One region of the Serpentinicella alkaliphila genome, then DNA from elsewhere that is predicted to be linked to it. Evidence: a T-box and tRNA genes for the amino acid it is inferred to sense, from the RefSeq annotation. Region 1 holds a T-box; the other regions hold tRNA genes.

The links. The T-box of region 1 lies ahead of pheS (phenylalanine--tRNA ligase subunit alpha). A T-box ahead of a tRNA ligase gene usually reads a tRNA of that ligase, here a tRNA-Phe.
Region 2: it encodes a tRNA-Phe, which carries the amino acid that the T-box ahead of pheS (phenylalanine--tRNA ligase subunit alpha) is inferred to sense. The anticodon was not compared.
Region 3: it encodes a tRNA-Phe, which carries the amino acid that the T-box ahead of pheS (phenylalanine--tRNA ligase subunit alpha) is inferred to sense. The anticodon was not compared.

The regions. Positions count from the first base shown of each region.
Region 1 is NZ_CP058648.1:60,018-63,275, reverse strand. It holds gene HZR23_RS00480 (TrmH family RNA methyltransferase) at 1-778, shown strand, start outside; gene HZR23_RS17935 (YqzL family protein) at 886-969, shown strand; T-box leader at 979-1,199, shown strand; gene pheS (phenylalanine--tRNA ligase subunit alpha) at 1,256-2,275, shown strand; gene pheT (phenylalanine--tRNA ligase subunit beta) at 2,303-3,258, shown strand, end outside.
Region 2 is NZ_CP058648.1:1,373,915-1,377,172, forward strand. It holds tRNA gene HZR23_RS06995 (tRNA-Met) at 64-139, shown strand; tRNA gene HZR23_RS07000 (tRNA-Glu) at 147-221, shown strand; tRNA gene HZR23_RS07005 (tRNA-Val) at 227-302, shown strand; tRNA gene HZR23_RS07010 (tRNA-Asp) at 317-393, shown strand; tRNA gene HZR23_RS07015 (tRNA-Thr) at 424-498, shown strand; tRNA gene HZR23_RS07020 (tRNA-Gly) at 504-577, shown strand; tRNA gene HZR23_RS07025 (tRNA-Arg) at 591-667, shown strand; tRNA gene HZR23_RS07030 (tRNA-Gln) at 686-761, shown strand; tRNA gene HZR23_RS07035 (tRNA-Lys) at 769-844, shown strand; tRNA gene HZR23_RS07040 (tRNA-Ser) at 849-937, shown strand; tRNA gene HZR23_RS07045 (tRNA-Ser) at 943-1,034, shown strand; tRNA gene HZR23_RS07050 (tRNA-Pro) at 1,042-1,118, shown strand; tRNA gene HZR23_RS07055 (tRNA-Ile) at 1,130-1,206, shown strand; tRNA gene HZR23_RS07060 (tRNA-Phe) at 1,237-1,312, shown strand; rRNA gene HZR23_RS07065 (16S ribosomal RNA) at 1,489-3,003, shown strand; tRNA gene HZR23_RS07070 (tRNA-Ile) at 3,074-3,150, shown strand.
Region 3 is NZ_CP058648.1:928,239-931,496, reverse strand. It holds rRNA gene HZR23_RS04720 (23S ribosomal RNA) at 1-285, shown strand, start outside; rRNA gene rrf (5S ribosomal RNA) at 340-456, shown strand; tRNA gene HZR23_RS04710 (tRNA-Met) at 510-586, shown strand; tRNA gene HZR23_RS04705 (tRNA-Asp) at 592-669, shown strand; tRNA gene HZR23_RS04700 (tRNA-Thr) at 701-775, shown strand; tRNA gene HZR23_RS04695 (tRNA-Gly) at 781-854, shown strand; tRNA gene HZR23_RS04690 (tRNA-Arg) at 868-944, shown strand; tRNA gene HZR23_RS04685 (tRNA-Ser) at 956-1,047, shown strand; tRNA gene HZR23_RS04680 (tRNA-Pro) at 1,061-1,137, shown strand; tRNA gene HZR23_RS04675 (tRNA-Ile) at 1,150-1,226, shown strand; tRNA gene HZR23_RS04670 (tRNA-Phe) at 1,340-1,415, shown strand; rRNA gene HZR23_RS04665 (16S ribosomal RNA) at 1,685-3,197, shown strand.

The sequences.
Region 1 (3,258 bases):
TAATAAAATAATAAAACAAATCAACTCATTAAAGATGAGAAAGCAACGTAAAAAGCTAGGTAAATTTATTGTTGAAGGATATAGAGTCATTGTAGATTGTTTGTCTAGCAACTCTCAAATAATTGATTTTGTTGTTTTTTCTAGTAGTGCAATAGAAAGCTCTGAAGGAAAAAAATTATTTAAAACATTAATGTTAAACCATAAAGTTTTTGAAGTACCTGATAAATTATTTAAAAAAATTACAGAGACAGAAAATCCCCAAGGGATGTTGGCTGTTGTTAATATGATAGATTTTAAGTTAGATACTCTTTTAAATAAAGAGGATAATTCAATTTTCATTATTCTGGATAGAATTCAAGACCCAGGAAATATGGGGACTATAATTAGGACTGCTGTGGCTATTAATGCTAAAGCCGTTATTTTAACAAAGGGTAGTGTTGACCCATATAATAGTAAAACCGTTAGGTCAACAATGGGTGCAGTTTTTAATATTCCGATTATTGAAATAGAGGATAATTCATGGGTAACTGCCTTGAAGGAAAATAACATTAGATTAATAGGAAGTACACTTGATACTCAAAAAAGCTATTTACAAATAGACTACTCTGGTGGTTTAGGAATTATAATAGGAAACGAGGCTAATGGTATTGACCCTCAATTACTTGAAGAGGTCGATGAAAAGGTTTACATACCAATTATTGGTAATATAGAGTCGTTAAATGCCTCAGTTGCAGCAGGAGTGTTATTATATAAGGCAATTGAGCATGTACATAAATAAACTGATTTTTCAAAAAACTAAAAACCATTTTCTTCAAATTCATTGTTTATGCCCAAAACATATGCTATAATGGGGTTAATACAAAGGCTTGAGGAGGGAGTGGTCAAGTGAAGACCGCAAATACATTTTGGAAAATCTTTGAGATGACAGGTTCCGTAACAGCCTATATTATGTACAAGAAACTATATTAGTTTATATAAAAAATAGCTATGATGGAGAAAAGTATACAAAGAACTGTTTAAAAGAGAATAAGTGCCTAGGCTGAAAGCACTTACTAAGCAAGTATTGTAGAAGTTCACTCCTGAGCTGTAAAGCTGAAACTTAAGTAGGTTTTACCGGGTAAGCTCCGTTAACAGTTTTCGAGTGACATATCTACATATGTTATTAGGGTGGTACCGCGGATTATACCTTCGTCCCTTTTTTAGGACGAAGGTATTTTTATATTCAATTTTAGTTGTAGAGAGGAGAAATAGAAACATGGAAGCCAAGTTAAAGGAATTGCAAGAAAGAGCTATACTTGATATTAATTCAGCTCAGTTCACTGACGATTTGGAAAAGGCAAGAGTTAAATATCTAGGTAAAAAAGGGGAATTAACAGAGGTATTAAGAGGTATGGGTAGCTTATCTGCAGAGGAAAGACCTCTAGTCGGTAAAGTTGCAAATGAGGTAAGAGAAGAGATTGAAGCCCATTTAGAAAAGGCAAAAACTCTAATAAAAGCAAAGGAAATGAATAAGAAGCTTGAAACAGAGTCTATTGATGTAACCATGCCTGGAAAGGATATAGTACTAGGAAAAAGACATCCATTAACTCAAGGTATGGATGAATTAAAGGATATATTTATTAGCATGGGATTTAAAGTAGCAGAGGGTCCAGAGGTAGAAACAGTGTATTATAACTTTGATGCTTTAAATGCAGCTCCAAATCATCCATCAAGAGATATGACGGATACTTTCTATATAAATGATGATGTTATTTTAAGACCACAGACATCTCCAGTACAAGTAAGATATATGGAAAAAACTAAGCCGCCTATAAGAATTATTTCACCAGGAAGGTGCTTTAGAAATGATACTCCAGATGCAACCCATTCCCCAATGTTCCATCAATTAGAGGGATTAGTAGTGGATAAGGGAATTACTTTAGCAGATTTAAAGGGTACCTTAGAAGTATTCGTTAAGAAGTTCTTAGGTGAGCATACACAAATTAAGTTTAGACCACATTTCTTCCCATTTACAGAACCAAGTGCAGAAGTTGATGCAACTTGTTTTAAATGTGGAGGTTCAGGCTGTGGTTTCTGTAAAAAGAGTGGATGGATTGAATTATTAGGCGCGGGTATGGTGCATCCAAATGTACTTAGAAACTGTGGAATAGATCCAGAAGTATATAGTGGCTTTGCATTTGGAATGGGAGTCGACCGCTTAGTTATGTTAAAATACGGTATCGACGATATAAGGCTATTATATGAGAACGATATGAGATTCTTAAATCAATTCTAGATTAGTTAGATAGGAGGAGAATATTAAATGTTAGTACCTGTTAAATGGCTTAAAGACTATATAAATATTAATATAGATGCAAATACCTTAGCTGATAAATTGACTATGTCAGGCTCGAAGGTAGAAGAAGTAAAGAATATTGGTGAAGATATTAAAGGAGTAGTTGTTGGAAGATTAGAATCTATAAAACCTCATCCGGATGCAGATAAACTTGTTATTGTTATTGCTAATGTTGGAACTGAAAAACTTCAAATAGTAACTGGAGCAAAAAACGTCAAAGAAGGAGACTACGTTCCAGTTGCAATCCATGGTGCGGAGCTTGCTGGTGGATTAAAGATAAAAAAAGGTAAGCTCAGGGGAGAGGTTTCTGAAGGTATGCTTTGCTCCCAAGAAGAGGTTGGAATAGCTAAAAGTATGATTCCAGAGGAATTAAAAGATGGTATTTGGATTCTAGATAAGGAATATTCCTTAGGTGCTGATTTAAAAGAAGTTGTACCTTTTACTGATGACGTAATTGAATTTGAAATTACTTCAAATCGTCCTGATTGTTTAAGTATGATTGGTATTGCTAGGGAGACATCTGCAACACTAGGTCTACCTTTTGAGTATCCTACAATAACACTAAATGAGGAAAATGAAAAAAGTGAGGACAATGCAAAAGTAAGCATAGAGGATAAGGAAGGTTGCTCAAGATATATTGGAAGAGTTATTACGGATGTAAAAATAGAAGCATCTCCTTTATGGATGCAACAACGCCTTGTTAAGGCAGGGGTTCGTCCAATTAATAATATAGTTGATATAACAAATTATGTAATGCTTGAATATGGTCAGCCATTACATGCCTTTGACTTAGGTCATATAGAGGATAATACAATCATTGTAAGAAAAGCCTTAGAGAATGAAGAGTTTAAGACTTTAGATGGTGTTCAAAGAACTCTTACTGAAAATATGACAGTAATTGCAGATACTAAAAAAGCCTTAGC
Region 2 (3,258 bases), 1.3 Mb from region 1:
AATATGAAACTCGGCTATAGTATTACACTCACACTAAATCGGAGATTTAGGTGATTGCAATATCGCGGGGTGGAGCAGTTGGCAGCTCGTCGGGCTCATAACCCGAAGGTCGTAGGTTCAAGTCCTGCCCCCGCAACCATAAACTAGGCCCCTTGGTCAAGCGGTCAAGACACCGCCCTTTCACGGCGGTAACAGGGGTTCGATTCCCCTAGGGGTCACCAAATATGGGCGCATAGCTCAGCTGGGAGAGCACCTGCCTTACAAGCAGGGGGTCACAGGTTCAAGTCCTGTTGCGCCCACCATATTTTAAACAAGTGGTCCGGTAGTTCAGTTGGTTAGAATGCCAGCCTGTCACGCTGGAGGTCGAGGGTTCGAGCCCCTTCCGGATCGCCATTTTAAAACTAAATTAGAAAATATATTAATGCTGGCGTGGCTCAACGGTAGAGCAGCTGACTTGTAATCAGCAGGTTGTAGGTTCGATTCCTATCGCCAGCTCCATATATGCGGGTGTAGTTCAGTGGTAGAACTTCAGCCTTCCAAGCTGACCGCGAGGGTTCGATTCCCTTCACCCGCTCCAATAATATATACATGTGCCCATAGCTCAGCTGGATAGAGCAACGGCCTTCTAAGCCGTGTGTCCGGGGTTCGAATCCCTGTGGGCACGCCATGTTATAAATTTCAATGTTGGGATATAGCCAAGTCGGTAAGGCAACGGACTTTGACTCCGTCATTCTCAGGTTCGAGTCCTGATATCCCAGCCATATAAGTGATCCATTAGCTCAGTCGGTAGAGCACCTGACTTTTAATCAGGGTGTCCCGCGTTCGAGTCGCGGATGGATCACCATTTAGGAGAGGTGTCCGAGCGGTTTAAGGAGCTGGTCTTGAAAACCAGTGACTCCGAAAGGGGCCGTGGGTTCGAATCCCACCCTCTCCGCCAATAATGGAGAAGTACTCAAGTAGGCTGAAGAGGACGGTTTGCTAAACCGTTAGGTCGTGTATGCGGCGCGCGGGTTCGAATCCCGCCTTCTCCGCCATTATTATCCGGGTGTAGCGCAGTTTGGTAGCGCACATGGTTTGGGACCATGGGGTCGGGAGTTCGAATCTCTCCACCCGGACCATTTTTTAGTGAGGGCCTTTAGCTCAGTTGGTCAGAGCATCCGGCTCATAACCGGCAGGTCCGGGGTTCGAGTCCCTGAAGGCCCACCATATAACTTCATTATTTAATGGTATATATATGCCCAGATAGCTCAGTCGGTAGAGCAGGAGACTGAAAATCTCCGTGTCGGTGGTTCGATTCCGCCTCTGGGCACCATTTATTGCAAATAATTATTTCAAATTATTACCAAGCAATAAGAATTGACATAAGAAATCAAAAATGATATATTAGATAAGTCGCCAAAAGCGGCAGATAAAAAAGGTCTTTGAAAACTAAACAGTATAGAAAGCCAGCAAGAAAAAAAGCATCAAAAAGATGCAACCCAGAAATTTTTAATTAAGAGTTTGATCCTGGCTCAGGATGAACGCTGGCGGCGTGCCTAACACATGCAAGTCGAGCGAGGAGGAGGAAGCTTGCTTCCAAATCCTAGCGGCGGACGGGTGAGTAACGCGTGGGCAACCTACCCTATGCAGGGGGATAACATTGGGAAACCAGTGCTAATACCGCATAAAGCCGATTAGGGGCATCCCTAAATGGTCAAAGAACTTCGGCATAGGATGGGCCCGCGTCTGATTAGTTAGTTGGTAAGGTAATGGCTTACCAAGACGATGATCAGTAGCCGACCTGAGAGGGTGACCGGCCACACTGGAACTGAGACACGGTCCAGACTCCTACGGGAGGCAGCAGTGGGGAATATTGCACAATGGGGGAAACCCTGATGCAGCAACGCCGCGTGAGCGAAGAAGGCCTTCGGGTCGTAAAGCTCTGTCCTAAGGGAAGATAATGACGGTACCTTAGGAGGAAGCCCCGGCTAACTACGTGCCAGCAGCCGCGGTAATACGTAGGGGGCAAGCGTTATCCGGAATCACTGGGCGTAAAGGGTGCGTAGGCGGCCAAACAAGTCAGGGGTGAAAGGCTACGGCTCAACCGTAGTAAGCCTTTGAAACTGTTTGGCTTGAGTGCAGGAGAGGAGAGTGGAATTCCTAGTGTAGCGGTGAAATGCGTAGATATTAGGAGGAACACCAGTGGCGAAGGCGACTCTCTGGACTGTAACTGACGCTGAGGCACGAAAGCGTGGGGAGCAAACAGGATTAGATACCCTGGTAGTCCACGCCGTAAACGATGAGTGCTAGGTGTTGGAGGGAGACCTTCAGTGCCGGAGCTAACGCATTAAGCACTCCGCCTGGGGAGTACGCTCGCAAGAGTGAAACTCAAAGGAATTGACGGGGACCCGCACAAGCAGCGGAGCATGTGGTTTAATTCGAAGCAACGCGAAGAACCTTACCTGGACTTGACATCCTTTAGACAGAACCTTAACCGGTTCCTTCTCTTCGGAGACTGAAGTGACAGGTGGTGCATGGTTGTCGTCAGCTCGTGTCGTGAGATGTTGGGTTAAGTCCCGCAACGAGCGCAACCCTTATCTTTAGTTGCCAGCACTTAGGGTGGGCACTCTAGAGAGACTGCCGGGGATAACTCGGAGGAAGGTGGGGATGACGTCAAATCATCATGCCCCTTATGTTCAGGGCTACACACGTGCTACAATGGCCGATACAAAGGGCAGCAAGAGAGTGATCTTAAGCAAATCCCATAAAGTCGGTCCCAGTTCGGATTGTGGGCTGAAACTCGCCCACATGAAGCTGGAGTTGCTAGTAATCGCGAATCAGAATGTCGCGGTGAATGCGTTCCCGGGTCTTGTACACACCGCCCGTCACACCATGGGAGTCGGAAGCACCCGAAGCCAGCTACTTAACCAGAAATGGAGAGAGCTGTCGAAGGTGAAGTCGATGACTGGGGTGAAGTCGTAACAAGGTAGCCGTATCGGAAGGTGCGGCTGGATCACCTCCTTTCTAAGGAGAAAAGCTTCTATACTGTTTAGTTTTGAGAGACTTTGTCTTTCAATAACAAAAGATAAAAATTGGGCTCATAGCTCAGGTGGTTAGAGCGCACGCCTGATAAGCGTGAGGTCGGTGGTTCGAGTCCACTTGAGCCCACCAAACAAATGCCATCAAGTACCAATTGACATGAAGATAAAAAGATGGTAATATAGTATTCCGGCCAAAAGGCAGGAAGAACAAGTGTTCTTTGAAAACTGCAAAGTGAGA
Region 3 (3,258 bases), 870 kb from region 1:
CTATCCGTCGCGGGCGCAGGAAATTTGAGAGGAGCTGTCCTTAGTACGAGAGGACCGGGATGGACGTACCGCTGGTGCACCAGTTGTTCCGCCAGGAGCACAGCTGGGTAGCTAAGTACGGAAGGGATAAGTGCTGAAGGCATCTAAGCACGAAGCCCCCTCAAGATAAGATTTCCCACCCGAAAGGGGTAAGACCCCAGAGAGACTATCTGGTAGATAGGTCGGAGGTGTAAGTGCAGTAATGCATTAAGCTGACCGATACTAATAGGTCGAGGGCTTGACCAAAAAAGATGAAAGCTTTAAAATCTCACTTGTAGTTTTGAGAGAACACTCTCAATAAATCGTGACAATAGCGAAGGGGTCACACCTGTTCCCATACCGAACACAGAAGTTAAGCCCTTCAGCGCCGATGGTACTTGGCGGGCAGCCGCCTGGGAGAGTAGGTCGTTGCGGTTTTAAATATGAATAAGTCCTCTACCTTTTGTAGGGGATTTTTTCACCAAAAATATGGCGGCATAGCTCAGCTGGCTAGAGCGTTCGGTTCATACCCGAAAGGTCACAGGTTCGACTCCTGTTGCCGCTACCATAAATGGCCCGGTAGTTCAGTTTGGTTAGAATGCCAGCCTGTCACGCTGGAGGTCGAGGGTTCGAGCCCCTTCCGGGTCGCCATTAAAAAAACAAAAGAAGTAATATTAAACACGCTGGCGTGGCTCAACGGTAGAGCAGCTGACTTGTAATCAGCAGGTTGTAGGTTCGATTCCTATCGCCAGCTCCATATATGCGGGTGTAGTTCAGTGGTAGAACTTCAGCCTTCCAAGCTGACCGCGAGGGTTCGATTCCCTTCACCCGCTCCATAAAAATAAAAATGTGCCCATAGCTCAGCTGGATAGAGCAACGGCCTTCTAAGCAGTGTGTCCGGGGTTCGAATCCCTGTGGGCACGCCATTTTTAAATAAGGAGAAGTACTCAAGTAGGCTGAAGAGGACGGTTTGCTAAACCGTTAGGTCGTGTAAGCGGCGCGCGGGTTCGAATCCCGCCTTCTCCGCCATTAATATAAATATCCGGGTGTAGCGCAGTTTGGTAGCGCACATGGTTTGGGACCATGGGGTCGGGAGTTCGAATCTCTCCACCCGGACCAGTAGTGAAGTAAGGGCTCATAGCTCAGGTGGTTAGAGCGCACGCCTGATAAGCGTGAGGTCGGTGGTTCGAGTCCACTTGAGCCCACCATTAGGACCTAACCAGATTTATCATGTAAATTGAGGTAGGCCAAACGCAATGAGTATCAAATTTATATGACCAAAGGGAGTAAGTAAATTTGAAATACGAAACTGCGATAAAATGCCCAGATAGCTCAGTCGGTAGAGCAGGAGACTGAAAATCTCCGTGTCGGTGGTTCGATTCCGCCTCTGGGCACCATTAAAGAATTAAATATATTACCAAAATTTATATAATTGACATGATTAGATAAACATGGTACTATATAATTCTGGCTCTGGTGAAGGGCTATAGGGTATAGATAAGAAAATGTAAATAAAAGGATTAACAATACACATTGACATAAACGATAAAACATGATAATATATAAAAGTCGCTAAAAGCGATAGATAAAAAAAGGTCTTTGAAAACTAAACAGTATAGAAAGCCAGCAAGAAAAAAAGCATCAAAAAGATGCAACCCAGAAATTTTTAATTAAGAGTTTGATCCTGGCTCAGGATGAACGCTGGCGGCGTGCCTAACACATGCAAGTCGAGCGAGGAGGAGGAAGCTTGCTTCCAAATCCTAGCGGCGGACGGGTGAGTAACGCGTGGGCAACCTACCCTATGCAGGGGGATAACATTGGGAAACCAGTGCTAATACCGCATAAAGCCGATTAGGGGCATCTCTAAATGGTCAAAGAACTTCGGCATAGGATGGGCCCGCGTCTGATTAGTTAGTTGGTAAGGTAATGGCTTACCAAGACGATGATCAGTAGCCGACCTGAGAGGGTGACCGGCCACACTGGAACTGAGACACGGTCCAGACTCCTACGGGAGGCGGAGTGGGGAATATTGCACAATGGGGGAAACCCTGATGCGGCAACGCCGCGTGAGCGAAGAAGGCCTTCGGGTCGTAAAGCTCTGTCCTAAGGGAAGATAATGACGATGCCTTAGGAGGAAGCCCCGGCTAACTACGTGCCGCCAGCCGCGGTAATACGTAGGGGGCAAGCGTTATCCGGAATCACTGGGCGTAAAGGGTGCGTAGGCGGCCAAACAAGTCAGGGTGAAAGGCTACGGCTCAACCGTAGTAAGCCTTTGAAACTGTTTGGCTTGAGTGCAGGAGAGGAGAGTGGAATTCCTAGTGTAGCGGTGAAATGCGTAGATATTAGGAGGAACACCAGTGGCGAAGGCGACTCTCTGGACTGTAACTGACGCTGAGGCACGAAAGCGTGGGGAGCAAACAGGATTAGATACCCTGGTAGTCCACGCCGTAAACGATGAGTGCTAGGTGTTGGAGGGAGACCTTCAGTGCCGGAGCTAACGCATTAAGCACTCCGCCTGGGGAGTACGCTCGCAAGAGTGAAACTCAAAGGAATTGACGGGGACCCGCACAAGCGACGGAGCATGTGGTTTAATTCGAAGCAACGCGAAGAACCTTACCTGGACTTGACATCCTTTAGACAGAACCTTAACCGGTTCCTTCTCTTCGGAGACTGAAGTGACAGGTGGTGCATGGTTGTCGTCACTCGTGTCGTGAGATGTTGGGTTAAGTCCCGCAACGAGCGCAACCCTTATCTTTAGTTGCCAGCACTTAGGGTGGGCACTCTAGAGAGACTGCCGGGGATAACTCGGAGGAAGGTGGGGATGACGTCAAATCATCATGCCCCTTATGTTCAGGGCTACACACGTGCTACAATGGCCGATACAAAGGGCGGCAAGAAGAGAGTGATCTTAAGCAAATCCCATAAAGTCGGTCCAGTTCGGATTGTGGGTCAAACTCGCCCACATGAAGCCGGAGTTGCTAGTAATCGCGAATCAGAATGTCGCGGTGAATGCGTTCCCGGGTCTTGTACACACCGCCCGTCACACCATGGGAGTCGGAAGCACCCGAAGCCAGCTACTTAACCAGAAATGGAGAGAGCTGTCGAAGGTGAAGTCGATGACTGGGGTGAAGTCGTAACAAGGTAGCCGTATCGGAAGGTGCGGCTGGATCACCTCCTTTCTAAGGAGAAAAGCTTCTATACTGTTTAGTTTTGAGAGACCTTCGATGAAGGTTTTTCAAA